One region of the Streptomyces sp. NPDC002793 genome, then DNA from elsewhere that is predicted to be linked to it. Evidence: riboswitches for the same ligand, from Rfam matches in the RefSeq annotation. Region 1 holds a riboswitch; each other region holds the start of a gene.
The links. A riboswitch is a leader RNA that binds a small molecule or an ion and turns the genes downstream of it on or off. The one in region 1 is predicted to bind cyclic di-AMP.
Positions count from the first base shown of each region.

Region 2: it holds a riboswitch for cyclic di-AMP, as region 1 does, so the genes downstream of both, ABT001_RS27410 (M23 family metallopeptidase) here and ABT001_RS19925 (C40 family peptidase) in region 1, are expected to answer to the same signal.
Region 3: it holds a riboswitch for cyclic di-AMP, as region 1 does, so the genes downstream of both, ABT001_RS00435 (transglycosylase family protein) here and ABT001_RS19925 (C40 family peptidase) in region 1, are expected to answer to the same signal.
Region 4: it holds a riboswitch for cyclic di-AMP, as region 1 does, so the genes downstream of both, ABT001_RS06260 (M23 family metallopeptidase) here and ABT001_RS19925 (C40 family peptidase) in region 1, are expected to answer to the same signal.

Region 1 is NZ_JBEOVL010000019.1:3,141-10,189, forward strand. Features, by position in the region: gene ureG (urease accessory protein UreG) at 1-200, opposite strand, end outside; gene ABT001_RS19895 (urease accessory protein UreF) at 233-898, opposite strand; gene ABT001_RS19900 (urease subunit alpha) at 915-2,636, opposite strand; gene ABT001_RS19905 (urease subunit beta) at 2,629-2,940, opposite strand; gene ABT001_RS19910 (urease subunit gamma) at 2,955-3,257, opposite strand; gene ABT001_RS36100 (ATP-dependent Clp protease proteolytic subunit) at 3,216-3,866, shown strand; gene ABT001_RS19920 (hypothetical protein) at 3,874-4,182, shown strand; cyclic di-AMP (ydaO/yuaA leader) riboswitch at 4,548-4,720, shown strand; gene ABT001_RS19925 (C40 family peptidase) at 4,724-5,194, shown strand; gene ABT001_RS19930 (LysE family translocator) at 5,213-5,854, opposite strand; gene ABT001_RS19935 (LysR family transcriptional regulator) at 5,927-6,844, shown strand.
Region 2 is NZ_JBEOVL010000035.1:3,307-10,355, forward strand. Features, by position in the region: gene hpnH (adenosyl-hopene transferase HpnH) at 1-495, shown strand, start outside; gene ABT001_RS27390 (aspartate aminotransferase family protein) at 667-2,061, shown strand; gene ABT001_RS27395 (helix-turn-helix domain-containing protein) at 2,130-2,750, shown strand; gene ABT001_RS27400 (DUF6126 family protein) at 2,859-3,032, shown strand; gene ABT001_RS27405 (tyrosine-protein phosphatase) at 3,042-3,866, opposite strand; cyclic di-AMP (ydaO/yuaA leader) riboswitch at 4,283-4,440, shown strand; gene ABT001_RS27410 (M23 family metallopeptidase) at 4,445-5,356, shown strand; gene ABT001_RS27415 (SGNH/GDSL hydrolase family protein) at 5,519-6,346, shown strand; gene ABT001_RS27420 (STM4011 family radical SAM protein) at 6,404-7,049, opposite strand, start outside.
Region 3 is NZ_JBEOVL010000001.1:97,303-104,351, reverse strand. Features, by position in the region: gene ABT001_RS00450 (nucleoside triphosphate pyrophosphohydrolase) at 1-37, shown strand, start outside; gene ABT001_RS00445 (cytochrome P450 family protein) at 34-1,362, shown strand; gene ABT001_RS00440 (transglycosylase family protein) at 1,470-2,468, shown strand; cyclic di-AMP (ydaO/yuaA leader) riboswitch at 2,759-2,929, shown strand; gene ABT001_RS00435 (transglycosylase family protein) at 2,930-3,628, shown strand; gene eno (phosphopyruvate hydratase) at 3,928-5,214, shown strand; gene ABT001_RS00425 (FtsB family cell division protein) at 5,309-5,779, shown strand; gene ABT001_RS00420 (DUF501 domain-containing protein) at 5,844-6,458, shown strand; gene ABT001_RS00415 (Ppx/GppA phosphatase family protein) at 6,455-7,049, shown strand, end outside.
Region 4 is NZ_JBEOVL010000005.1:15,939-22,987, reverse strand. Features, by position in the region: gene ABT001_RS06280 (FAD-binding oxidoreductase) at 1-890, opposite strand, end outside; tRNA gene ABT001_RS06275 (tRNA-Met) at 1,283-1,356, shown strand; partial or broken gene ABT001_RS06270 (MerR family transcriptional regulator) at 1,451-1,549, shown strand; gene ABT001_RS06265 (PP2C family protein-serine/threonine phosphatase) at 1,686-2,843, shown strand; cyclic di-AMP (ydaO/yuaA leader) riboswitch at 3,077-3,229, shown strand; gene ABT001_RS06260 (M23 family metallopeptidase) at 3,241-4,281, shown strand; gene ABT001_RS06255 (aldo/keto reductase) at 4,430-5,374, shown strand; gene ABT001_RS06250 (PrsW family intramembrane metalloprotease) at 5,379-6,830, opposite strand; gene trmB (tRNA (guanosine(46)-N7)-methyltransferase TrmB) at 6,902-7,049, opposite strand, start outside.

The DNA.
Region 1 (7,049 bases):
TCGCGGGTGTAGATGTCGTTGGTGACGACGGCGATGGAGACACGGTCGCGCAGGGCGCGGCAGAGGGCCGCGACGGTGGCCGTCTTGCCGGAGCCGACCGGCCCGCCGAGGCCGATGCGCAGCGCACGACGGGTGCCGTCCGGGCGGGCGGCGTCGGCGCTGACGGCTGCGGGGCCGTGGTGTGCGTGGTCGAGATGCATGGGTGCGGGCTCCAGGTCTGCGATGGGGAAGGTCAGGAGGCGAACAGGCGGACCGGCCAGGCCGCGTGGGCCTCGGCCGAGATGTCGAGCAGCGGGGCGGAGGCGGCGGGCAGGGCGTCGATGCCGCGCAGAGCGGCCTCTGCTGCCTGTTCGGCGATCCGGTCCAGGTCGGGCGTGAGCCGGGCGAGGACCGCGGTGGCCTCGAAGGGGTCCAGTGACAGGAGGCGGACCACGGCGGTCACCGGGCCGCTGACCGTCTCGTAGGCGACGCAGTGCGCGGCGTCGGCGGGCCCCAGACCCGCTGCGCGTGCCGTGAGGCCGAGGACGACGGGCTGGTGGGCGCCGCGTGGCCGGGCTTCGGCGAGCGCGGCCAGTTCGGGGCTGGGCCAGGTGGCCCGTGCCGCCCTCATCAGCTGCCGTCCGAGCTTGCGTGCGACGTTCCTGAGTGCGGGCGAGGGCGTCCGGGCGTCGGCGGCCTCGTCGAGGGCGAGGGGGTCGAGGCCGTGGGCCGCCGCGGCGGCCAGGGCCGCGGAGGTGAGTCCGGTGGTATGGAGCCGGCCCAGGCAGAAGTCCGCCAGGTCCTGGGCGTTCCGGATGTGTCCTGCCTTGACGGCCGGTTCGGCCCCGCCGGAGTGGGCGTGGCCACCGGCGGGGAACCGGCCGTCGGCGAGGACGAGCAGGGCTGCGCGTGTCGTCATGAGGTGCGGGTCCGCCTCAGAAGAGGAAGTAGCGCTGGGCCATCGGGAGCTCGGCGGCCGGGGCCGGCTCGACCGGATCGCCGTCGATGGTGACGGCGAAGCTGTCGGGGTCTACCTGGACCCGGGGCAGGGCGTCGTTCTCGCGCATGTCCGCCTTGGTGACTCCTCGGGTGCTGGTGATCGGCACGAACGCCTTGCCGAGCCCCAGCCGCTCCGGCAGCCCGGACTCGATGGCCGCCGAGGAGACGAAGTTGAGGGAGTTGGATGCGGGAGCCCGGCCCACGGCGCCGAACATCGGGCGGGGCATGACCGGCTGCGGAGTCGGGATCGAGGCGTTGGCATCGCCCATCTGTGCGTACGCGATCTGGCCGCCCTTGATCACGGTCTGCGGCTTGACGCCGAAGAACGCCGGCTCCCAGAGCACGAGGTCGGCGAGCTTGCCGGTCTCGACGGAGCCGATCTCCCGGTCCAGGCCCTGGGCGACCGCGGGGTTGATGGTGTATTTGGCTACATAGCGACGTGCCCGGTGGTTGTCGGCGGGGCCGTCCCCCGGGAGGGCACCACGACGCCGCTTCATCACGTGGGCGGTCTGCCAGGTACGCAGGATCACCTCGCCTATGCGGCCCATCGCCTGGGAGTCGGAGGAGATGATCGAGATGGCCCCGAGGTCATGGAGGATGTCCTCGGCGGCGATGGTCGAGGGCCGGATCCGGGACTCGGCGAAGGCGAGGTCCTCCGGCACGGTGGGGTTGAGGTGGTGGCAGACCATCAGCATGTCGAGGTGCTCCTCGATCGTGTTGACGGTGTGCGGCCGGGTCGGATTGGTGGAGCTGGGCAGGACGTACGGCTCCGAGACCACGCTGATGATGTCGGGCGCGTGCCCGCCACCCGCGCCCTCGGTGTGGTACGCGTGGATGGAACGCCCGGCGATGGCTGCCAGCGTGTCGGCGACGAATCCGGCCTCGTTGAGCGTGTCCGTGTGAATGGCCAACTGGGCGCCGGTCTCCTCGCACACGCCCAGGCAGGCGTCGATGACGGCGGGGGTCGCACCCCAGTCCTCATGGATCTTGAAACCCAGCGCTCCGGCTCGCAGTTGGGAGTGCATGGCCTCCCGGGACATCGTGTTGCCCTTGCCGAGCAGCCCGATGTTGACCGGGTAACCGTCGAGCGCCTCGAACATCCGGGCGAGGTGCCAGGGGCCCGGAGTGATCGTGGTGGCCTTGGTCCCTTCGGCTGGACCCGTGCCCCCGCCGACGAGCGTGGTGATCCCGGAGGAGAGCGCCTGGTCGACGAGGGTCGGCGAGATGAAGTGGACGTGCGCGTCGATGGCGCCGGCGGTGATGAACTTGCCGTTCCCCGCGATGATCTCGGTCTCCGGCCCGATGACGAGGTCGGGATGGACACCGTTCATCGTGTCCGGGTTGCCGGCCTTGCCGATCCCGGTGATCCGGCCGTCGCGGATACCGATGTCGGCCTTGACGACGCCCCAGTGGTCGATGATGACGGCGCCGGTGACGACGGTGTCGGGGGCACCTTCGGCGCGGGTGGTCCGCGCCTGGCCCATCGATTCACGGATCACCTTGCCACCGCCGAACACGGCTTCGTCACCGGCCCGTCCGGGTCCGCCGGCCCGGTCCTCCTCTATCTCGACGACGAGGTCGGTGTCGGCGAGCCTGATGCGGTCGCCGGTGGTGGGCCCGAAAAGATCGGCGTACACGGGGCGGCTGAGTTCAGGCATCGAGAGAACCTCCGGTGTCGCCGCGCAGTCCCGGGACGATGCGCAGGCCTGCGAGCGGGACGAGTTCGACATCGACGGGTATTCCGGGTTCGAAGCGCACGGCGGTTCCGGCGGCGATGTTCAGCCGCAGCCCGTGGGCGGCGCGGCGGTCGAAGTCCAGGCCGGTGTTGGCCTCGGCGAAGTGGTAGTGCGAGCCGACCTGCACGGGCCGGTCCGCTGCGTTGAGGACGGTGAGACGGGTGACGGGACGCCCCTCGTTGAGCGGCACCGGGTCCTTCGCGTACAGGAACTCTCCGGGAATCATCGGCCGCTCCCCCGTCAGACGATCGGGTCGTGGACGGTGACGAGCTTGGTTCCGTCCGGGAAGGTTGCCTCGACCTGGACGTCGTGGATCATCTCCGGTATGCCGTCCATGACGTCGTCGCGGGTGAGGACCTTCCTGCCGGAGGCCATCAGTTCGGCCACGGTCCGGCCGTCACGGGCACCTTCCAGAAGGTGGGACGTGATCAGCGCGATGGCCTCGGGGTGATTGAGCCGCAGTCCGCGCGCCCTGCGCTTCTCTGCGACATCGGCCGCCACATGGATGAGCAGGCGTTCCTGTTCGTGCGGAGTGAGTTGCACGCTTCCACCCTCTTCGTCTCCCGCCCGGTACCTGCCCCGGACGCAGCGGGACCCTATCCCGCCTTCAACACTCTGTTGAACGATGAAGAGGATTCCGCGACCAGGTATTGCACGTTAGGGCGGAAGTTTTTCCGGCGCGTTAACTGGCCTTTTACCGGTCCATGGAAATCGGCGCACGCCACGCCCACCTCAGGACGTCCGGCTCACGCATGCCCGGAAGCACCCCCGAACGGCACGAGGGCCACTCGCGCCCGCCGCCGACGATCCCGTCGTATACGGTGCGATCTTCGCGCCGCCGCGGCCCTGCTCGCCGCCGGCGCTCCCGGACACGGACATGCCCTGCCGGGCGCCCGGGTACTCATCCAGCAACCCGCCCCGGACGAGCCGGTGCAGGGCCGGCCCTCAGATCTCGAGATCCGGGCCCGGGAGTTGGAGCGCGAGCCGCTCACGGCCATGCCGGCCCGTCACACGGAGCGCTCCACACGGGAGATCAGCGCCGACACCGAACGGGACACCGTCCCCGACGCCCAGGCCGTCCCGGCGTACGGGCTGGTGGACCACGTCGTGGAGAACCGCACACCGTCCCAGCCGCCGTATCCCGCGAGGTGAACGCCCGATGCTCCCACCCCGGCTCCCGCCGCTCCCGGCACTGACCCGCGCCGAGGCCGAGTTCATCGACCGCTACCTGGAGGCTCTCGACCAGCTCGGCCGCATCAACCCCGCGCGCGGCAGCGACACGTACGGAGCGCTCCGAGCGGCTCAGGCTCTCGCGTCGCGGGCCGTCGCCCTCCGCGACGCGCTCGTCCTGATGCACGAGCGGGGCGAGTCGCAGATCCACGCGGACACCCTGGCCAGGGCCCTGCGACTGCTGGACGGGGAGCGTCGGGCGGGGCGGGTCGCCGTGCCTCCCGCGCCGTCGAGTTGAAGGTTTCCGGCCCTCGACTCGGGCCACCGGCGCGGTTTTCGACGCCCCTTCACGACACGCCCGACAGGACGATGAGATTCCCTCGCTCGATCGGCGTAGGACGTCCCCCTGTCGAGGGACAGCTCAACTTGCGCAGCGAGCGCGGACACTGAACGGAATCCATCGCTCCACCCCTGGTACACGGCTGGTCCGGTGCGGCCGCCGCGGCTTCGGGACCGCCGCGTCCACCCGATCGGATCAGTCGTGACGACTCTCACATATGCCCGCTTCAGCGAGGAAATCGGGCAGAGCGTGAGTAAAGATCCCTGGGACGACAAGCCCCCGCCACCGCGGCGGGGCGGTCCGGGCGGACGCCGAGTCCTGCCGCCGCCCGGATGCCTGGTCGACAGGAATGGATCGGCAGGAGTGGAGGACCCGAGCACAACGGGCCGACCGGACATCCGGACGGCCCTCGGGGTGAAGCCGCTTCGCGCGGCCGGGCAACTTCGCCAGCCCGAACCCGACAGGTCATCCTTCACAGGCGGCTGACGAAGGGTTGCGCATGACTGCGCAGGTTCATGTCCGCTCTCTTTTCGCCCGGGCCGGAACGGCCTCGGTTCTGACATTCGCCGTAGGAACGACCATGCTGGCCCCCGGTTTCGTGAACGACGCCGAGGCCGCCGCCCATTCGACCAAGGCGCTCAAGATCGCCGCGTCGAAGAAGGGCGCCCCCTACAGCTGGGGCGCCACGGGCCCCCATCGGTTCGACTGCTCAGGGCTCACGCTCTACTCGTTCAAGAAGGCCGGCAAGAAGCTACCCCGCACCGCTCAGCAGCAGTACAACAAGACCCGCCATATCTCCAGGTCGCAGCGGCAACGCGGCGACCTGGTCTTCTTCCACGCGGGCCGCAGCGTGTACCACGTCGGCATCTATGCCGGCGGCGGGAAGATCTGGCACTCGCCGAAGACCGGCGCCGTGGTCCGGCTGGAGAAGATCTGGTCCGGCAACGTCTGGTACGGGAGGGTCCGCTGACAGCCTCGGGCACCTGATTCAGTTCAGCAGGGGGCCGGTCACCAGGACGAGTCCCAATGCCGTGAGCGCCGCGCCGCTGCCGCCCTCGATCGCACGGGCGGTACGCGGCCGGCGCAGCCACCGGCCGAGGTGGTCCACCAGCAGGGCCACGGCGGGAAACCAGACGAGTGCGAGCAGGACGACCACCGAGGCCAGCAGCAGGGTCCTGGGCAGAGGCGCCTGGCCGTCGGGCACGAACTGGGGCAGGAGGCTCAGGAAGAGCACGGGCGCCTTCGGGTTGAGGGCGTTGGTGAGGAAGCCCTGGCGCAGCGAACGTCCGGGCCCTGACGGCGCCCTGCCCGCCGGCTCCTCCTCGTCAGCCGCTCCGGCGGTGACCGGCCGCCGCATCGCGTACAGGCCGCTGAGCCCGAGGTAGAGCACGTACGCGCCGCCGAGGAGCTGCACGGTGCGGAACAGTACGGGCATCGTCACCAGCACGGCGGCGAGGCCCGCGACCGCCAGCGCGGTGTGCACCAGAAGGCCTCCGGCGACCCCGACCGCGGTGGCCAGCCCGGACTGCCGGGATGCGAGCGCGTTGCGTACGACCACGGTGAAGTCGGCGCCGGGAAGCGCCACCATTCCCGCGGCCACGGCGACGAAGGCGAGCAGTTGTGCGTCCATGGGTCCACCCTGGCCCCGCCGGCCCTTTAACGTGTACTTGCAATCTTCTGGGTCTGCCAAAAGGAACGCTTAATGTACGACCCGACACGGCTGGCCGCTCTGGTGGCGGTGGCCGAGGCCGGCTCGATCACGCGGGCGGCCGCACGGCTGGGCTACACCGCGCCCGCGCTCTCGCAGCAACTGGCGAAGCTCGAGCGGGAAGCCGGAGCCGCCCTCCTCGTACGTCACCACCGCGGGGCCCGTCTGACGGCCGCCGGGGAACTGCTGGCGGGGCGGGCCCGACGTGTGCTGGACGAGATGGATCAGGCGCGTCACGAGCTGGCCCGGCTCGCAGGGCTGTCGGGGGGCCGGCTGAGGGTCGGCACGTTCGTGACGGCCGGGATCCACCTGCTGCCGCCGGTGCTCACCGCGTTCCGGCGCGCCCACCCCGACGTGGAGCTGGCCGTCACCGACTACGAGCCTCCGGCCGGGGTCGCCGCCGTGGCGTCGGGCGATGTGGATCTGGCGCTGACCCACGCGTACGAGCCCGCGGCGGCCGAGCCGCTGCCGGCGGGAGTCCGCGCCGAGCCGCTGCTCGTCGAGGAACTGGTGCTGGTCACCGCTCTCGGGCAGGTGCTGTCCGAGGGTGGCGGCGGCCCGCTGTCCGTGGCCGAACTCGCGGGCCGCCCGCTGATCAGCAGCGCGCCTGATCATCCGCCGCGCCGTGGGGTGGAGCGTGCGCTGGCCGAGGCGGGGGCCACTCCCGCCGTGGTGTGCGAGTCACCGGGCTACGCCCTGGTGTGCGCCCTGGTCAGTGCGGGCATCGGCGTGGCGGTGGTGCCGGAGATGGTGGCCGCGATGTCTCCGGCTCCCCTCGCCGTCCGGCGCCTGGAACCCGCCGCCTTCCGGCGGACGATCTCCGTGGTGCACCGGGGGGACCGGAACACCACGGCGGCGACGACGCTGGTGGCCCTCCTGCGCAGCGGCTTCGGCCGGACCTCCGCCACCTGAGAACGGCCCCGGCCCCCCACGGCAGGGGCCCGGCAGAGTCATGAAGTCAGGCCGTGACCTGCGGTGTCATGACTGCGGCGATGTGCCCGGCGGGTCCGAGGGTGGCGGGCGGGGCCCGGGCGGAACGCTGGGAGCTCTCACACTCACTGCCGTCCGCCACGAAGGACGCCCGCCCGTTCATGCCATCTTCCGCCCCTGACAGCTG
Region 2 (7,049 bases), on a different contig from region 1:
ACCCCGCAGACGGTCATCGAGGTGCTGAACTTCCTCAATGACGAGATGAAGGTCGACGAGATGATGATCTCGCCCGCCTACGCCTACGAGAAGGCACCCGACCAGGAGCACTTCCTGGGTGTCGAGCAGACCCGCGAACTCTTCAAGAAGGCCTTCGCGGGAGGCAACCGGAGCCGCTGGAGGCTCAACCACTCCCCGCTCTTCCTGGACTTCCTGGAGGGCAAGGCCGACTTCCCGTGCACGGCCTGGGCGATCCCCAACTACTCGCTCTTCGGCTGGCAGCGGCCCTGCTACCTGATGAGCGACGGGTACGTGCCCACCTACCGGGAACTCATCGAGGACACCGACTGGGACAAGTACGGCCGTGGCAAGGACCCCCGCTGCGCCAACTGCATGGCGCACTGCGGATACGAGCCCACCGCGGTACTCGCCACCATGGGGTCGCTCAAGGAGTCCCTGCGAGCGGCCAGGGAGACCATCGGAGGGAACCGCTGACGCCATGAGCCCTGGTCCGGGAGGCAGGAGGAGGCCGGAGCCCCAGCGGGGTTCCGGCCGCGGCCGTGGGCCGGGTGCAGGACCAGGGTGTGGAGATCACCGGACGCGTCGGTGCGGTGCCGGAGCGCCGCACGCCGGTGGGAGAGCGGACCGTGCCGAAGGAGAACGGGCATGAAGGACGAACAGCCGGGCTTCGACCTGGCGCGGCTCCTCGCGGAACGAGGCGCCGAACGCTACGAGCTGCACACCAGGCACCTCAACCACCAGCTGCCGCGGATGCTCCACACCCTCGGTTTCGACAAGGTCTACGAGCGGGCGGAGGGCGCCCACTTCTGGGACGCCGAGGGCAACGACTACCTCGACATGCTCGCCGGCTTCGGCGTCATGGGGCTCGGCAGGCACCACCCCGTCGTACGACAGGCGCTCCACGACGTCCTCGACGCCTCGCTCGCGGACCTCACCCGCTTCGACTGCCAGCCGCTGCCCGGACTGCTGGCCGAGAAGCTGCTGGCGCACAGCCCGCACCTGGACCGGGTGTTCTTCGGAAACAGCGGTACGGAAGCGGTCGAGACCGCCCTGAAGTTCGCCCGGTACGCCACCGGCAAGCCGCGCGTCCTCTACTGTGACCACGCCTTCCACGGGCTGACGACCGGATCGCTGTCCGTCAACGGGGAGAGGGGCTTCCGGGACGGCTTCGCACCCCTGCTGCCCGACACGGCCATCGCGCTCGGCGACCTCGACGCGCTGCGGCGTGAACTGAGGCGCGGTGACGTGGCCGGGCTGGTCGTGGAGCCGATCCAGGGCAAGGGCGTCCACGCCTCACCGCCGGGCTTCCTGCGCGAGGCGCAGGAGCTGCTGCACCGGCACAAGGCCGTGCTCATCGCGGACGAGGTGCAGACCGGGCTCGGGAGGACAGGTGACTTCTACGCCTACCAGCACGAGGAGGGGGTCGAACCCGATCTGCTCTGCGTGGCCAAGGCCCTCTCCGGAGGCTACGTGCCGGTCGGCGCGACGCTCGGCAAGGACTGGATCTTCAAGCGCGTCTACTCGTCGATGGACCGGGTCCTCGTCCACTCCGCGAGCTTCGGATCCAACGCCCAGGCCATGGCGGCCGGGCTCGCCGTCCTCGCCGTCATGGAGCAGGAGGAGACCGTTGCGAACGCCCGTCGCACGGGGGATCTGCTGCGCGAACGGCTGACCGCGCTCATCGACCGCTACGAGCTGCTGCACGAGGTGCGCGGCCGGGGTCTGATGATCGGCATCGAGTTCGGCCGGCCGACGTCCCTCAAGCTCCGTGGCCGCTGGACGATGCTGCAGGCCGCCCGTAAGGGGCTCTTCGCGCAGATGGTGGTGGTGCCGCTGCTGCAGAAGCACCGGATCCTCACCCAGGTCTCCGGCGACCATCTGGAGGTGATCAAGCTGATCCCGCCTCTGGTCATCGGGGAACCGGAGGTCGATCGCTTCGTGACCGCCTTCACCGCCGTGATGGACGACGCGCACAGCGGGGGCGGGCTGATGTGGGACTTCGGCAGGACCCTGGTGAAACAGGCGGTCGCCAACCGCTGAGGCCGATCGGAATTTGCCCCTGAGGCAAGTTATTTGCCTCAGGGGAAAGATCCTGGCCCAATGGAGGAATGAATCCTCCTGACGGTGGGGTGGCCGACGAAATCCCTGGGATCGCTCCGCGCCTACGCGATCTGCGCCGTAATCGCGGCCTGACCCTGGAGGCGGCGGCCGGCCGGGCCGCGCTCTCCCCGGCCCACCTCTCCCGTCTCGAGACGGGCCGGAGGCAGCCCTCGCTGCCGATGCTGCTGGGGCTCGCCCGTGTCTACGGTACGACCGTCTCGGAGCTCCTGGGTGAGATGCCCCCCGAACGTGACGCGATCGTCCGCGGCGGCCCGCTCGACGGCACGCCGGGCGGCGCGGGGGCGGGCGGCTGGCTCTACCGGCAGGCGGGCGGATCGGGCCGCGCCATGCAGGCCCTGCGCGTCCGCGTCCCGTACGGCACCGAGGGTGATCTCGTACGCGTGCACCCCGGGGAGGAGTGGCTGTACGTCCTCGACGGCCGGCTGCGGGTCGTACTCGGGGAGACCGTGCACGACCTCGATCCGGGTGACAGCGCGCACTTCGACTCGCTGACCCCGCACCGGATCGCGGCCCTCGACACCGGTGGGGCACGCCTGCTCTTCGTCCACACCCTGCTGCAGAGCCCCGCCGCCGAGCTGTGCCTGGGCAGCGGGGTCCACCGGGTCTGATCCCGCCGCCCACCCCCTCACCGCGCACCCCTCCCGAACGTCCCACCGGGCGCCCCTCACCGGGCATCCGCCGCCACCCGGCCCGAGCGGCCGGAAGAGAGGACCGTCATGTCCGATTCGGAGTACTACGACCCGCTCACCCCGCGCACGGCGAAGAGTGCGGACAGCCAGGAGCGGCGGATGCCCCGCGGTGTCGTGATCCGGCTCTTCGCCTACCTCGTGGCCGGACACGTCATCGCGGCCTTCCTCTTTCTCCTCTTCACCGTGGCAGGCGAGGGCTGAGCCCCGGCGTCACACGCCCTCGACGAGGCGCTCCCGCAGTTTCGCGCGGGTCCCGTGGCTGATCTTCAGCCCTTCGAGGAGATAGCGGTCCGTGCTGCCCCATATCTCCTCGATGGTGGTGAACGCCGCGTCGAGGTATCCGGCGTGTGCGCCGAAGAGCGGATCGAGCAGCTCCATCACCTCGTCGGACATCCCCGCCGACGAGGTGTCGCTGCGCCGCACCCTGTACCGGCGGTGCGCGTCGTTCGACTTGAGGTAGTCGGCCTCGATGGCCTCCTTCTCGACGCCGACGGCGAGCAGCGAGATCGCGATCGACAGCCCGGCCCGGTCCTTGCCCGCCGCGCAGTGCATCAGCGCCGGAACGCTGTCCTCGGCCAGCGCGTGCAGGACGCGGCTGTGTTCGGCGGTGCGGTCCCTGATGATCGAGCGGTACGAGGAGACCATGCGCTCCGTTCCCTTGCCGTCGGCCAGGATCGAGCGGAGCTGCTGGATGTTCCCGTCGCGCACCAGCCGCCAGAACTCCGCGCCGTCGGCGGGGTCGGAGAGGGGAATGCTGACGTTCCGGACGCCCGGCAGCTCCACGTCGTACCCGTCGAGCTTGTGGTCGGCGGCGTTGCGGAAGTCGAAGACCGTGTGCAGGCCGAGCCCGGCGAGGAAGGCGGTGTCGGTCTCGGTGGCATGGGCGAGGTGGCCGCTGCGGAAGAGGCGCCCGTACCGGACGGTGCGACCGTCCACGGTCGGAAGCCCGCCGACGTCACGGAAGTTGCGGACACCGGTCAGGCCGGCCTCGGTCGGTTCGGGGCCGGTGGGCGGGACCTCTGGCAGCTGCGTCACAAGGGCTCCTGTGAGTGTCGGGCGTCGGCGCCGCTCGCCGACGGGGGCACGTCCGCGACGATACGACACGGCCGCAACGGGCAACCGTTCATGCTCCTGTTACATCGGTCCGGGTGGCCGGTCGACGCCGAAGGCGTGTCCGTATTGGCGCATTTAGCAGAACATGCCCCGCTTATGGGGGAGATGGGTTGCGGTGGGTGAGCGGGATCATATCCGTGACGGTGCGTGGTGAAGGGGCCGGAGGGTATTCCGGACGCCGTGCGGAAAGCCAAGATCCGTAATCCACGGAGTGTGACGGGAATTCCGCACCGGAAATGAAGCGTGGATTCCGGTTGGCGATCAGTGGCTTGTTCACGGCGTCCCGGCTCGCCTACGGTCACCCTCAATCCGGACGGAACGCCTAATCCTGCCGCCGCCCGGAATCCGCACCGACTCACGTGTGGCAGGAACGGGGGAACCAGGTAGGCCGCCGGCCGGAGGGATCCGTACGGCTAGGGGTAAAGCCGCGCACCGCGCGGCCGGGCATCTCCAGTCCGAACCCGACAGCTCACCTCGTAGGCGCCGGAGAGGAATTCCCCATGCCCGCACAAGGCAAGCACCGTCGTCCGAAGTCCGGCCCGATCGCCCGAGGCGTCCTCGCCGCAGGGACCGGCGGCGCCGTTCTCGCCCTCCCGCTGCTCGGCGCCACCGGCGCCCATGCCGCCGAGCAGGCCGCGCCGGCCGTCACGTCCGCCTCGCAGAGCGCCCCCGCCTCGGCGGCGAAGAGCTCCGCGAAGACCTACTCCGTGGTCTCCGGCGACTACCTGGCGAAGATCGCGGCCGACAAGAAGGTCAAGGGCGGCTGGCAGAAGCTGTACCAGGACAACCGTGACGTCGTCGGCGAGAACCCGAGCCTGATCATTCCGGGCATGAAGCTGACCCTCGGCGCCAAGGCGTCCGGATCCGCCGAGAAGTCCACCGAGGCCGCGCCCTCCAAGGCCGCCCCCTCGGCCCCGAAGGCCGCCGCTCCGGTCGAGAAGCAGGCCGCGGCCGAGGAGACGGCCGCGAAGACCACCGACTCCGGTGCGTCGGAGAGCGACAGCTCCGGCTGGGCGACCCCGGTCGAGAACGCCAACGTCACCACCCAGTACCGCGCGTCCGGTGCCAGCTGGTCCAGCGGCTACCACACGGGCTCCGACTTCCAGGCGGCCTCCGGCACCGGTGTCCGGTCCATCGGCCCGGGCACCGTGGTCTCCGCCGGCTGGAGCGGCTCCTACGGCAACGAGGTCGTCGTCCAGCACAGCGACGGCATGTACTCCCAGTACGCCCACCTGTCCTCGCTCGGGGTCTCGGCCGGCCAGAGCGTCACCGGCGGCCAGCAGCTCGGCCTCTCCGGCTCCACCGGCAACTCCACCGGCCCGCACCTCCACTTCGAGGTCCGGACCGGCCCGAGCTACGGCTCGGACGTCGACCCGATCGCCTACCTGCGGTCGCACGGCGTCTCCATCTGAGACACGCCACCCGGGGACGGGAAGAGGGGCGGTGCGCGCGGCGCACCGCCCCTCTTCCTTATTCCGGCTTTACCAAAAACTGACCGGGTGGTCTTTCTCACCCACCGTCAACCCCATATTACGGTCGCGTAGGTCACATTCGAAGGTGCAGGATAAGCACTTGTGGCAGACGATTCGAGAAAAAATCAACGAGGCATCATCGGGTCGTACGCAGCGATTGGCGACAGCTTCACCGAGGGCGTCGGAGACCCCGGCCCCGACGGGAGGCTCGTCGGCTGGGCGGACCGGTTCGCGGTTCTCCTCGCGGACCAGCTCCCGGTACCCGATGCGGTGGTCGGCCCCGCGGACGACCCGCACGGGAATTTCCGGTACGCCAATCTCGCCGTACGCGGACGCCTCCTCGACCAGATAGTCGAGGAACAGGTCCCCCGCGCCAAGGAGCTGGCACCTGACCTGGTGAGCTTCTGCGCGGGCGGCAACGACATCCTCCGTCCCGGGTCCGACCCGGACGACGTGGCGGAACGCTTCGAGCGCGCGGTGGCCGAGCTGACCCGGTCGGTCGGCACCGTCATGGTCACCACCGGCTTCGACACCCGTGGTATCCCCGTGCTCAAGCACCTGCGGGGCAAGATCGCCATGTACACCGCGCACGTCCGGTCCATCGCCGACCGTTACGACTGCCCGGTGCTGGACCTGTGGTCCCTGCGCTCCGTGCAGGACAGGCGGGCCTGGGACAGCGACCGGCTGCACCTCTCGCCGGAGGGACACACCCGGGTCGCGCTGCGCGCGGCCCAGGTCCTCGGTCTCGGCGTGCCGACCGACCCCGACCAGGTGTGGCCCCCGCAGGCGCAGCGTGGAACGCTCGATCTTCGGCGCGACGACATCCAGTGGGCGCGTGAGTACCTCGTCCCGTGGATCGGCCGCCGGCTGCGTGGGGAGTCCTCCGGGGACCACGTCGAGGCCAAGCGCCCGGACCTGCTGCCGCTCTGACCGGCGCTCCGACCGCCGTCCCGGCCGCCTGGGTAGGTCGCGACCGCCCGCACAGCGTCAGCGGCTGACGAGGGGAAGCGGGCGCCGGGCCGGGCCCGGCGTCACGAGCCCGTCCGGAGTGACCGGCCGTGCGGGACCGGCGGGTATCCGCTCCAGCACGCCGCCCGCGAACACGTCGTACAACGGCAACGTCTCCAGATGCACGTAGCCGATGTGACAGTCGCACACATCGAGCGGGCAGCCGCGCGGGACGAGCGAGCTCCGGTAGCTGCCGTCGTAGAGATTGCCCAGCTCGGCACGGACGAAGTGGCAGCGGCGCACCGTCCCGTCCCCGTCCACCGAGATGACGGACTCGCCCGTCCGGCAGGGAAGCCCGCGTGAGCGGTGCGGGTGCCTGCTGTAGGGGAACAGCGGGTCCAGAGCCGTCCAGCGGTCCGCCTGCTCGTCCGTGTAGGTGTGCCCCTCGGCGGCGTTGACCCAGAGGTACACCTCGGGCGGAAGCGCGGAGCGCAGCCGGCGGGCCTCCTCCAGGTGTTCGTCGAGACCGACGATCCCGACGCTGTGACGCACCCCGAGGGCAGCGAGCTCCCGGCACCGGCCGAGGAACCGCTCGTACGGCGTCTGCCCGGGGTGGTAGGTGCACCACAGGGCGACCTTGTCGCGCTCCGCCTCCGCCAGCCAGCCCGTACGGCTGCTGAGGTTG
Region 3 (7,049 bases), on a different contig from region 1:
GACGCCCGGCACCGCCGCGGACGGCGTCGAGGGATGAACGACGACCCCGGGACGGCCCCCGCGCCCGACGCACATCCCGACGCGACGCCCGCCGTGCCCGACACAGCGCCCGAACTCTTCACCTGGGAGTTCGCCACCGACCCGTACCCGGCCTACGCCTGGCTCCGTGAACACAGCCCCGTGCACCGCACGGCCCTGCCGAGCGGTGTCGAGGCCTGGCTGGTGACCCGGTACGCCGATGCCAAGCAGGCACTCGCCGACACCCGCCTCTCCAAGAACCCGGCCCACCACGCGGGCTCCGCGAACGCCAAGGGCAAGACGGGCATCCCGGGGGAGCGCAAGGCGGAGCTGATGACGCATCTGCTGAACATCGACCCTCCGGACCACACCCGGCTGCGCCGGCTCGTGTCCAAGGCGTTCACCCCGCGCCGGGTCGCGGAGTTCGCGCCCCGGGTTCAGGAACTGACGGACCGCCTCATCGACGACTTCATCGAGAAGGGGGACGCGGACCTCATCCACGACTTCGCCTTCCCGCTCCCGATCTACGCGATCTGCGACCTGCTCGGGGTGCCGCGCGAGGACCAGGACGACTTCCGGGACTGGGCGGGCATGATGATCCGGCACGGCGGCGGGCCGCGGGGCGGGGTGGCCAGGTCGGTCAAGAAGATGCGCGGCTATCTCGCCGAACTCATCCACCGGAAGCGGGAGAACCCCGGCGACGACCTGATCTCCGGGCTGATCCGGGCGAGCGACCACGGCGAGCACCTCACCGAGAACGAGGCCGCAGCCATGGCGTTCATCCTCCTCTTCGCCGGTTTCGAGACAACCGTGAACCTCATCGGCAACGGCACCTACGCCCTGTTGCGCAATCCGGCCCAGCGCGAACGCCTGGAACGCTCGCTGGCCGCCGGGGAGACGGACCTCCTCGACACGGGCTTGGAGGAGCTGCTGCGCTACGACGGTCCGGTGGAGCTCGCGACGTGGCGCTACGCCACCGAACCCGTGACGCTGGGAGGACAGGACATCGCGGCGGGGGACCCCGTTCTCGTGGTGCTGGCCGCAGCCGACCGCGACCCGGAGCGATTTCAGGATGCGGACACCCTGGACCTCGCTCGGAGTGACAATCAGCACCTCGGATACGGGCACGGCATCCACTACTGCCTGGGGGCGCCGCTGGCCCGGCTGGAGGGCCGGGTGGCGCTGGCGACCCTGCTGAGACGCCTCCCCGACCTGCGGCTCGCTGCGGAACCTGCCGATTTGCGCTGGCGTGGAGGGCTGATCATGCGCGGACTACGCACACTTCCCGTCGAGTTCGATCCCGGACATCCGGCCGCAGAAAGTGACAGCCTGTCAACTCTGTGACTTTCACGTGATCTCCGCTGCATCGACTTGTGACACACGTTCGAGTAGGGCTAGGTTCACCGTTCGACCAACCCGTTACACATGTCAGTCACACGGAAGGCAATCCCATGGGCTCCGCGACCGGCAGACACCGTCGCCCACGCCAGGCACCCGCCATCGTCGTCGCCGCAGGCGTCACGGGATCGGCCATCGCCATCCCGCTGCTCGGCGCGGGCAGCGCACAAGCCGCAGACGCGTCGACCTGGGACCGGGTCGCCGAGTGCGAGAGCGGCGGCATGTGGAGTGCCGACCTCGGCAACGGCTACTACGGTGGCCTGCAGCTCTCCGAGGACACCTGGTCGGACTACGGCGGCACGGACTACGCGTCCCGCGCCGACCTCGCGAGCCGCTCGCAGCAGATAGCCGTCGCGGAGAAGGTGCTGGCCGACAAGGGACCCCAGGCGTGGTCCAGTTGCTCGGTGATCTCCGGGCTCGCCGTGGACGAGGGGCTGCCCGGCGTCGACCCGGGCGACGAGCCCTCCGCCGAGCCCTCGGACACCGCGACCCCGTCCGGGACCCCCTCGCCCGAGGCGTCGGACGCGGAGGACGAGACGGCGGGCGCCGAGGACGAGTCGGACGCCTCGGAAGCCCCTGAGGGCTCCGGCGACGCCGAGGGCGGCGCGGACGAGGACACGACCGAGGACTCGACGGACCGGGGCGAGGCCGGCGCCTCGCCGTCCGCGACGCCGTCTCCCGAGGCATCCGGTACGCCCGGCGACTCGAAGGGCGACGGGGCGAACGGCGGGAAGCACCGCGGCACCCCGGCTCCCGAGGCGGACGCCGGTTCCGGTCCGGACGCCGGACGGGACTCCGGGCGCCACGCCTCGCGCGGCGACTCCGGGGCACGTGAGGGCGCCGAGGGGACGTACACCGTCCGCGACGGCGACAACCTCTGGGCGATCGCGGACGCGCAGGAGCTCTCCGGCGGCTGGTCCGCGCTCTACGAGGCCAACAAGGACGAGCTGGGCTCCGACCCGGACCTGATCCTCCCCGGCCAGAGCCTGGACCTCGGACTCGTCGGGGCGAACGCGCCGGGCGACTCGGCGGAGACCACCACCGCCGACTGATCAAAAGCGCAAAAAGGCCCCGAAAACAGGGGCAGTTCAGAGGCCTATGTCCACTTATGCGTAAGTGAGACATGGGTCTCTTTGCGTCAACTGGAGCGCCCCGTCCGCCCGATCCGTCCATATTGGCTCCGACCTGCGAAAACAGCTCGATCCGACTGGCCGTTACGTGCTGATTAGCCGTTATGTCCATCTTTGAATGTAGGGGTTGCGTGTGTTTACGGTCGGAGCCGCTCGCACCGCGGGCACCTTCGACCGTCACGCCGAATCCTGCCGTCGGCCGAAGGGGACCGACGCGTAAAGCGCCGTAGGCAGGAGCGGGGGACCCAGGTAAGTGCCGGACCCGGCCGTCGGAAGACGGGCGGGGTGCGGCTAGGGGTGAAGTCGTCCGCGGGAGCGGGTGACCGGGCAACTCACAGGCCCGAACCCGACAGCTCACCTCGTAGGCGTCGGTGAGGAGAACCATGCTGCTTTCCAGCAAGGGCAAGCACCGTCGCCCGTCCAAGGCCGTCCGTATCGCGACCCTGGCCGGTGTCACCGGTGCCGCCGTCGCCGTCCCGCTCATGGGTGCGACCGGCGCCTCTGCCGCCTCCGTCGAGACCTGGGACGCCGTCGCCCAGTGCGAGTCGGGTGGCAACTGGTCCATCAACACCGGCAACGGCTACTACGGCGGCCTGCAGTTCTCGCAGTCCAGCTGGGCCGCCGCCGGCGGTACCCAGTACGCCGCCCGTGCCGACCTGGCCACCAAGGGCCAGCAGATAGCCGCCGCCGAGAAGCTCCTCGACCTGCAGGGCCCGGGCGCCTGGGCCTGCGCCGGCGCCGGCGGCCTGACGAACGACGGGGTGGATCCGGGCGTCGACACCGGCTCCGGTTCCGAGAAGAACGGCGACACGGCCCCGCAGGCCGCACTGGAGCGCAAGGCCGAGCAGCCCACCACGCGCAGCGAGAAGCGTGAGGCCCCCGCGAAGACCGTCACCACCCCGACCGGCGAGAAGGTCGAGAAGGGTGACGGCGAGTACAAGGTGAAGTCCGGCGACACCCTCAGCAAGATCGCCGACGCGAAGAAGGTCAAGGGCGGCTGGGAGAAGCTCTTCGAGCTGAACGACGACATCGTCGACGACGCCGACCTGATCTTCCCGGGGCAGCAGCTCCACCTGAAGTAGGCACCAGCCGCCCGGGGTCCCCTCCTGCCCCGGTGGCCCGGTGGCCCGGCCCGGCGCGCTGACCCCCCGCGTGCCGGGCCGGGGTCCGTTCGCGGACGCGTCAGGGGATGCGTGTTCACTTCTTGTGGTTACTTGCCAGTAGAATTCTGGAGCTTTGCCCGGAATGAGGGCCCGCGGGTCCTTTTTCGTCCCAGGGGACGGGCGTACGGCCGACGGAGCGGGCCGGGCCGGTTAGGCTCGTGGCGCAAGGCCACAGTGACCCTGCACAACCAGTGTCAGATCCCAGAAGGAGATGCCTCGTGCCGTCCATCGACGTCGTCGTAGCCAGGGAAATCCTCGACTCCCGGGGGAACCCCACGGTCGAGGTCGAGGTCGGCCTCGACGACGGCAGCACGGGACGTGCTGCTGTTCCGTCCGGAGCCTCCACCGGAGCGTTCGAGGCCATCGAGCTTCGCGACGGTGACCCGAACCGTTACCAGGGCAAGGGCGTCGAGAAGGCCGTCCTCGCCGTGATCGAGCAGATCGGCCCGGAGCTCGTCGGTTACGACGCCACCGAGCAGCGCCTCATCGACCAGGCGATGTTCGACCTGGACGCGACCGAGAACAAGGGCTCGCTCGGCGCCAACGCCATCCTCGGTGTCTCGCTGGCCGTGGCGCACGCCGCGTCCGAGGCCTCCGACCTCCCGCTCTTCCGCTACCTCGGCGGCCCGAACGCGCACCTGCTGCCCGTTCCGATGATGAACATCCTGAACGGCGGCTCGCACGCCGACTCCAACGTGGACATCCAGGAGTTCATGATCGCGCCGATCGGCGCCGAGTCCTTCTCCGAGGCCCTTCGCTGGGGCGCGGAGATCTACCACACGCTGAAGAAGGTCCTGAAGACCAAGGGCCTCTCCACCGGTCTCGGTGACGAGGGCGGCTTCGCCCCCAACCTCGAGTCCAACCGCGCCGCCCTCGACCTCATCCTGGAGGCCGTCAAGGAGGCCGGTTACGTCCCGGGCCGCGACATCGCGCTCGCGCTCGACGTCGCCGCGTCCGAGTTCTACAAGGACGGCGTCTACGAGTTCGAGGGCAAGTCCCGCTCGGCCGCCGAGATGACCGAGTACTACGAGGAGCTCGTCTCCGCGTACCCGCTCGTGTCCATCGAGGACCCGCTGTACGAGGACGACTGGGCGGGCTGGAAGGTCATCACCGACAAGCTCGGCTCCAAGGTGCAGATCGTCGGCGACGACCTGTTCGTCACCAACCCCGAGCGCCTCGCCCGCGGCATCGAGGAGGGCTCGGCCAACGCCCTGCTCGTCAAGGTCAACCAGATCGGTTCGCTGACCGAGACCCTGGACGCCGTCGAGCTGGCCCAGCGCAACGGCTTCAAGTGCATGATGTCCCACCGCTCCGGTGAGACCGAGGACGTCACCATCGCCGACCTCGCCGTCGCCGTGAACTGTGGCCAGATCAAGACCGGCGCCCCGGCCCGCTCGGACCGCGTCGCCAAGTACAACCAGCTGCTGCGCATCGAGGAGATCCTCGACGACGCCGCCGTGTACGCCGGCCGTTCGGCGTTCCCGCGGTTCCGCTTCGAGGGCTGACAGCCCGAGCCCGGAGCACCAGCCTCCGTCCGTCCCCGCATCCGGTCCCGTACCGTGTGCGGGGACGGACGTGCGTAACGGGGAGGCGTGAGACATGGCCGGGAAGGACCGCGACCGGTTCTCCACCGCGACCAGGCTGCGACTGCTCGGTGAGCAGACGGCGGCCCGTGTCTACCGGTCCCAGAACCGCCGCCAGGCCCGCCGCTCCCGGCTCACCGGCCGGGCCGCGTTCCTCGCGCTGATCGTGTGCTCGCTGGTGGTGGCCCTCGCGTATCCCATGCGGCAGTACATCTCCCAGCGCGACCAGATCGCGGAGCAGGAGAGGCTTTCGCAGGAGGCCCGCCAGCGGACCGAGGAGCTGCGCGACGAGAAGGCGCGGCTCAAGGACGACGCCTACATCCGCCGTCTCGCGCGCCAGCACCTGCACTACGTGCTGCCCGGTGAGACCGGTTACACGGTGGTCGACCCGGACGCGGCCGAGGTGCGGCGGGGCGAGCCGGGGGCGACGGGGCGGCCGTGGCACGAGAACCTCTGGGACGGCGTGGACAGCGCGGACCGCGAATGACCACCGTCCTCCCCGTGCGTACGTACCGATTCATACAGTCCGACCGATGACATTCAAGGCAGGCATGGACACGCCCCCTCCGCAGACCGAATCCACCACTCCCACCGATGTGGACATCGCCGCGTTCGAGCTCCAGCTCGGTCGGCCGCCGCGTGGGCTGCGCGCCATCGCGCACCGCTGCCCGTGCGGCAACCCGGACGTGGTCGAGACGCAGCCCCGTCTGGAGGACGGCACACCGTTCCCGACGACGTACTACCTGACCTGCCCGCGTGCCGCGTCCGCGATCGGCACGCTGGAGGCCAACGGGGTCATGAAGGAGATGACCGAGCGGCTCGCCACGGACCCCGAGCTGGCCGCCGCCTACCGCGCCGCGCACGAGGACTACCTCGCGCGGCGTGACGCCATCGAGGTGCTGGAGGGCTTCCCGAGCGCGGGCGGCATGCCGGACCGGGTGAAGTGCCTGCACGTGCTGGTCGGCCACTCGCTGGTCGCGGGCCCCGGGGTGAACCCGCTGGGCGACGAGGCGATCGCGATGCTGCCCGAGTGGTGGGCCAAGGGCCCCTGCGTCAAGCCGTGCCCGGCTCCGTCCGAGGGCGAGGGGTGGACCGTCGACGGGGACGAGGACGGCCACTTCGCGTTCAAGCCGCTCGACGGGCCCGGCGAGGGGACGGGCCGGTGACCCGGGTCGCCGCCATCGACTGCGGTACCAACTCCATCCGTCTGCTCGTCGCGGACGTGGACCCCGCCACCGGTGACTTCAACGAGCTCGACCGGAGGATGAGGATCGTCCGGCTCGGCCAGGGTGTGGACCGGACCGGCCGGCTGGCCCCCGAGGCGCTGGAGCGCACGTTCGACGCCTGCCGTGAGTACGCGACCGTGATCAAGGAGCTCGGCGCCGAACGGATCCGGTTCGTCGCCACCTCCGCCTCGCGTGACGCGGAGAACAGCGGCACGTTCGTCCGCGGCGTCCTGGACGTCCTGGGCGTCGAGCCCGAGGTCGTCACCGGGGACCAGGAGGCGCAGCTCTCCTTCGACGGCGCCACGAAGGAACTGGTGGGCGGTGACCACCTGGAGAAGCCGTACCTCGTCGTGGACATCGGCGGCGGTTCCACCGAGTTCGTCGTCGGTGACGACACCGTCCGCGCGGCCCGGTCGGTGGACATCGGCTGTGTACGCATGACCGAACGTCACCTGGTCCTCGACGGGGCCGTGGTGGATCCGCCCACGCCCGACCGGATCGCCGCGATCCGCGCGGACATCGGTGCCGCCC
Region 4 (7,049 bases), on a different contig from region 1:
GGCGTCGTGAAGTGGAACGCGGGCGGCCCCGGCTCGTTCACCGCGGCGAGGGTGTCGCCCAGGGCTTCGGGGTCCGCGGTCGAGGACCAGACGACGCCGCACATCTTCCGCCCGTGGATCTCCTCGGGGAAGGGCGGGCCTGGCGGGACGGTCAGCGAGGCGAAGAAGCCGTACAGATCGTCCGGTGCCTGCGGCAGGAAGTCGCGGTACCACCGCATGACGTCGTGGAAGAGCTCCAGGGGCCACACGGTGATGGCGACCCCCACCGTGTCCACCGGGTGCAGCTCGAAGTCGAACGACGTGACGATGCCGAAGTTCCCGCCACCGCCGCGCAGCGCCCAGAAGAGGTCGGGGTGCTCGCTCGGGTTCGTGGCGACGAAGCTGCCGTCGGCCAGCACCACGTCCGCGGAGACCAGGTTGTCCGCCGAGAGGCCGTACTTACGGGTGAGATAGCCATGGCCGCCACCGAGGGTGAGCCCGCCGATGCCGGTCGTGGACATGATCCCCGCCGGGGTGGCGAGGCCGAACGCGTGGGTCGCGTGGTCGAGATCACCCAGCGTCGCCCCGCCGTCGGCCTGGACGGTCTGGGTGGCCGGGTCGACCCGCACGCCGCGCATGGGTGACAGGTCGATCGTGACGGCGTCGTCACAGAGGCCGAGACCGGGGCCGCTGTGCCCGCCGCCCCTGACGGCCAGGTCCAGGCCGTGCTCGCGGACGAAGCCCACGGCTGCCATGACGTCCGCTGTGTCGCGGCACTCGACCACGGCTGCCGGCCGTTTGTCGATCATGGCGTTGTAGACCGTGCGGGCCCGGTCGTACTCCTGGTCGTCCGGGCCGATGACCGGCCCGCGCAGAGAGGTCCTCATCGTGTCGAGCAGGGCGCCGTCCATGACCGTCTCCTGACGCGCGTGCGCCCGGCCTCCCCTGCCGCCGTCGCATCGGGTGAGGCTGCTGGTCCGGCACCGGCACCCGGAGGATGCCGTGCGGGCGGGACCGAACACCGAAAGGCTTGCCCCTCCAGCGTCGCGCCGCTCCCCGTACCGCGCAATCGCGGAACGCCGCGCCCCCGGGGCATCCCGGCCTTCCAGACAGGCGGTACGCGAGACCGGAGTGCGGGAAAGGCTGCTGCTACGTCACCGAGCCCGTCAACTCTGCTTTCTGCGAGCCCTGTTGGTACATCGCCCAGGGGCGGTGGGGGCGCCCGCCGGGGGAGTGGGCGGGGGTGGCCGTCGTAATTGGTCGGAGCACCCTCCCGGATGCCGTAGAGTTGCAATCACAACGGCGCGGGGTGGAGCAGCTCGGTAGCTCGCTGGGCTCATAACCCAGAGGTCGCAGGTTCAAATCCTGTCCCCGCTACTAGAAGACAGAGGCCCGGATCCTTTCGAGGATCCGGGCCTCTGTCGTGTGACCCGTTCGTATGGGCCGGCGTCGGCGCGATGTGACATCGCCCGATCCGCGCTGCGGAAGGAACTACGATCGGCACGGAGACGGGACCGCCGTCTCCGTACGGGATGCACTGACGATCTACGCGCGGCACCGGCTCTCCGACTGGCCCCGGAAGGGCGGAGCTCCGGCGCACTCCTCCCTTTGGCCGATGACGGGTCGCCGCTCGGCGCGGCTCCGGCCAGCCTGGGTGGGGCGCGGTACCGTCCGCAGCCGTGGGTGGACCGGGTAGGAGTGCACAGGTGGGGAAGCGGGACGGACGGCGAGGGGGCGCGGCCGGGAACGTCCGTTCCCGGCGGCCCGTGCGCGCGCTGCCCGCGCTGATGATCTGCGCCGGGGTGGTCTTCGACCTCCTGACGCCGACGGAGGTCACCGCCGTGCCGCTCTTCGCGGCCGCTCCGCTGATCGCCGCCCCGTTCTACTCACTGGCCGGCACGGTGCGGGTCGGTGTGGCCTCGATCCTCGTCCTGCTCGCCATCCGGATCTCGGACGGCATGCTCGCCGCGGTCGTGCCGCTCACCGACCTCCTCACCCTGTGCACCGTCGCGGCGCTCTCGCTCGTCATCAACCGCGTCGTACGCCGCGGGAACGAGCAGCTGGCCTCGGCCCGGGTCATCGCGGAGACGGCGATGCGCGCGGTGCTGCCGACGCCCGAGGACCGGATCGGCGGGCTGCAGGTCGCCGCGAGGTACGAGGCGGCGCAGGCGGACGAGTTCGTGGGCGGCGACCTGTACGCCGTCGCCGACACTCCGTACGGCGTGCGCCTGGTCCTCGGTGACGTACGGGGCAAGGGGCTGGACGCCGTGGCGGCCGTGGCCGTCGTGATCGGGGCGTTCCGGGAGGCCGCGGAACAGGAGCTGTCGCTGGAGGGCGTGGTCCAGCGGCTGGAGCGGGCGCTGGCCCGTGAGGGCTCGCGGCGGGGCGGATTCGACACCGTGGAGGGGTTCGTGACCGCAGTCCTCGCGGAGATCCCGACCGGTTCGGACACGGTGCGGGTGGTCAACCGCGGTCACCCCGAACCGCTCGTGCTGCACGCGGACGGGGCGCTGGACGTGCTGTCGCCGACCGTGCCCGCGCTGCCGCTCGGGATGGGGCTGGGTGTGTGGCCGGACCGGTCGGACGAGTGGACGCTGCCGGCCGGTGCGATGTTCCTGGCGTTCACGGACGGGCTGTCCGAGGCGCGGGACGCGCACGGTGTCTTCTACGACCCGGCGGCCCGGCTGCGTGGCCGACTCTTCCCGGGGCCCGAGGAGCTGCTGTCCGCTCTCACCGACGACGTACGGCTGCACACCGGCGGCCGGTCGACGGACGACCTGGCGCTCCTCGCGGTCGGGCGTCCCGCGCGGGGGCAGCAGGAGCGGCGGACGACCGTGAAGATCGTGCGGCGGGACAGTGAATGACCGGTCGCGACAGTCGGTAGTCGAAGGACCCCGCTCCGCATAACATTTGACGCACCGTCAGAAACTGGCGTGTGGGTGAGGGGCACTCAAGTGGCCCGTTTGCGCCCGGTTGACCCCTGAAAGTCCACGCCGGAGCGGGGAATGATCTGCCGGAACAGCTTGGAATCGGACCCGGGTGTCTATTAACGTTCGATAACGCAGCGCGGTTGTACCTGTCGTCGCAAGAGGCGGCACCGTGCGCAGCGCCGAATTCCGCAAGGGAACCGGGGAACCACCTACATGGGGTGAATCGGACACCTGTGTCTCGCGAGAGACGAAGGGGCCCGTAGGAGACCTTCCTGCTCCGAACCCGTCAGCTAACCCGGTAGGCGAGAAGGAAGGAAAGGAGTGCGCCCACGTGGCGTCCAATCAGCCTGCCCCCGAGGCACCGTCATCCTTCAGGACCGGAAGTCTCGGTGATGAGGGCAGGACTTGGGAGGAATGGAACCCCACCGAGGAGTCCATCCGTCCCGTACGCGGCCGGCACCGCGTGGCCAAGCAGCGCGGTCTCGCCCGTAGCTCCACCGTCCTCGGCGTCGGTGTCATAGCGGCCGTCGGAGCGGGTGGCATGGCCACCGCCCAGAGCAAGCCGCCGGTCTCCATCTCTCTTCCCGATTCCATCGCGGACAATCTCCCCGACGCCAAGTCCCTGCCCGGCGTCGGTGCGTTCATGTCCGACGATTCCGACTCGGACCACGAGACCGTCGCCGCGTCCTCCCCGCTCACCACCGCCGGCATCACCGCCGCCGAGGCCGAGCAGGGCACCACCGACGCCGGCGAGGCGCTGCGCGCCCGCATCCTCCAGCAGGCCGAGCAGCAGCAGGCCGGAGCCGACGCCCAGGCCAAGGCCGCGGAGGAGCAGGCGGCGATCGAGGCGGCCGCGGCCCAGGCGGCGCAGCAGCAGAGCGACGCCGAGGCCGAGGCGGCAGCGAAGAAGAAGGCGGCGGAAGAAGCGGCGAAGAAGAAGGCGGAGGCCGAGCGCCTCGCCAAGCTCGCCGCGAGCTACGCCGTCCCGACCTCCTCGTACTACATCAGCTCCACCTTCGGCCAGTCCGGTTCGATGTGGTCCTCGGGCCACCACACCGGGCTGGACTTCGCGGCTCCGACGGGCACCCCGGTCAAGGCCGTCCACAGCGGCACGGTGAAGTCGGCCGGCTGGTCCGGCTCGTACGGCTACCGCACGGTCCTGGAACTCGACGACGGCACCGAGGTCTGGTACTGCCACCAGTCGTCGATGGACGTGTCCGCCGGTCAGCGGGTCACCACCGGCGAGACCATCGGCCGCGTCGGTGCGACCGGCAACGTGACCGGCGCGCACCTGCACCTGGAGATCCACACCGCGGACGGCTCGGGCATCGACCCGATGAGCTGGCTGCGCGGCAAGGGCCTCACGATCTGAGCCCTCGTGACCCCGGCGGCCCTGACGCACGACCCCCCGACGTCAGGGCCGCCGGCCTGTCCGGGGCCGGTGAGCGCCCGGGGCGTCGTCCCCTGGAGCCGCCCAGCCGGTCGGAATAGTTGCCTGAGCCGACCGGTTGTCCATGGGCATGACGTCTCTGCGCCCGCTCGGTTCGTCGAGCCTCAAGGTCTTCCCCCTCGCCCTCGGCGGCAACGTCTTCGGCTGGACGGCCGACGAGGAGCAAACCTTCGCCGTCCTCGACGCCTACGTGGCGGCGGGCGGCAACTTCATCGACACCGCCGACTCCTACTCGGCCTGGGCCCCGGGCAACGAGGGCGGTGAGTCGGAGACCCTGATCGGCAGGTGGCTGGCGGCCCGCTCCCGCCGCGACGACGTCGTCATCGCCACCAAGGTCGGCGCACACCCCGCGTACAAGGGGCTCTCGCCCACCACCGTGAAGCAGGCGGCCGAGGCGTCGCTGCGCCGGCTCGGCACCGACCACATCGACCTCTACTACACGCACTTCGACGACGAGAGCGTCCCCGTCGAGGAGATCATCACCGCCCTCGACCAGCTGGTGAAGGCCGGCACGGTGCGGGAGATCGCCGCCTCCAACATCAGCCCCGAGCGGCTCCAGGCCTCGCTGGACTTCTCCGAGCGCGAGGGCCTCGCCCGGTACGTGGCCCTGCAGCCGCACTACAACCTTGTCTCGCGCGACACCTACGAGGGCGCGCTCCAGGACACGGCGGCCGGGGCCGGCCTCGCCGCGGTCCCGTACTTCGCACTCGCCGCGGGCTTCCTCACCGGCAAGTACCGTCCGGGGGCGGCCGTCGAGAGCGCACGCGCCGAAGGCGCGGGCAAGCACCTGGAGACCGAGCGCGGACGCAAGGTGCTCGCGGCGCTCGACAGGATCGCCCAGGAACACGACGCCGAGATCGCCACGGTCGCCCTCGCCTGGCTGGCCGCCCGGCCGACCGTGACCGCACCGATCGCCTCCGCGCGTACGGTCGGACAGCTGCCGGCGCTGGTCGCGGTCGGCGAGCTGCGGCTGACCGAGCAGCAGGTGACGGAGCTGACCGAGGCGTCAGCCTGACCCTCTAACCGGGCGGTACGCGGTGCCCTCCGTCCTCCCGGTACGGGTTGTGGCCGCCGTAGTGCCGGTGCGGGGCGAGGAGATGCCCCGGAGGCGGCCCGCCGTGGGCGAACTGCCGGGGGAACTGCGGCGGGCCTGGCGGCCGGTGGGCCCGCAGCCGGCCCGTCGCGTGGGCCGCGTACATCAGGGCCGGACCCGCGATGTCCCGGCGCTGCCAGAGGTGGTGCAGCAACTCCTGCTCGCGTACGGCGAAGTCGTCCCCCGCCCCGTCGTGACGTGCCCTCCGGCGCAGCATGGCCAGCGAAGTCGCGAACGACTCGTACTCCGCGACGGCACGGGCCGCGGCCCGGCCCCGGGCGCGGTCCGGGTGGCCGTTCCAGTACCTGGCCATGTCCCGGGCCACGCCCCGTGCCCGCATCGAGGCCAGTGCGAGCGGCTCCGCGGAGCCCAGCCAGCCCGCCGCCGCGTACACCGGCAGTTCGGTGGAGAGCGTGCGCAGCTCCCGCCGGCGCGCCCAGACGGCCAGCCAGGTCACCAGACCGAAGGCCGGCACCATGAACGCGCCGTACACCGCGTAGAAGCCGTACGGGCCGAAGGACGACGAGCCGTTCCACAGGGCGTGCATGCCCATGGCGAGGACGAGTCCGAGCAGCGGCAGGACGATCCGGCGCACCCGGTGGCGTGCGCCGCCGAGCGCCGCGAGGCCGAAGCCGATGCCGGAGAGCACCGTGAACAGGGGGTGCGCGAACGGCGACATCACCACCCGGACGAAGAACGTCCCCACCGTCACGGAGGCGAAGCCCGTGGTCCCGAGCTGCTGGTCCTCGCCGAAGGCGTTGCCCAGGTAGAGGATGTTCTCGGTGAAGGCGAAGCCGGTCGCGGTGAATCCGGCGACCACGATGCCGTCGACGATCCCGCCGAACTGCCGTCTGCGGAAGAGGAAGATCAGCAGGACCGCGACGGCTTTCGCGATCTCCTCGACGACCGGGGCGACGACGGTGGCCCCGAGGGTGTCGGCGCTCGCCGGATCCGCGGTGGCCGTCGCTATCCACCGGGTCGCGAAGGAGTTCGCGATGATCGCCACGAGCGCGGCGGCGCACGCGCCCCAGGAGAAGGCGAACAGCAGATTCCGCCACGGGCCCGGCTCGACCCGGTCGAGCCACCGGAACGCGGCCATCAGCAGCGGCACGGGCAGCACGGCCAGGCCCAGCCCCACCAGGAAGCCCTCGGTCCCCGTCTGCCGGCGCACCAGGGCCAGGATCACCAGACCGCAGAGCGAGAGCACCGTGATCACCGCGCCGACGCGGAACGCCCTGCTGCGCCAGACCATGCCGACGATGCGGGGCCGGTAACGCCAATGGCCTCGCTCCGGGACGGCGCCCAGGAACTCGTCGAGCCGCTGCTCCTCGAGAACCGGGACGGCCGGCTGCTGGTGCTGCGCGGACCCCTCGGACACCTGACGACCCTAACCAGGGCCACTGACACCTGGCCATGCCGCGGGCGCGGGACCGGGCCGGTGATGGCTGATCAGCGGCGGGTGAACAGTACGTCGTGGACGACGTGGCCCTTGTCCAGACCCTGGCCCTCGAAGCGGGTCAGCGGCCGGAACGCGGGCCGGGGCGCGTAGCCGCCGTCCGCCTGGGTGTTCTCGTACAGGGGGTGCGCGGTGAGGACG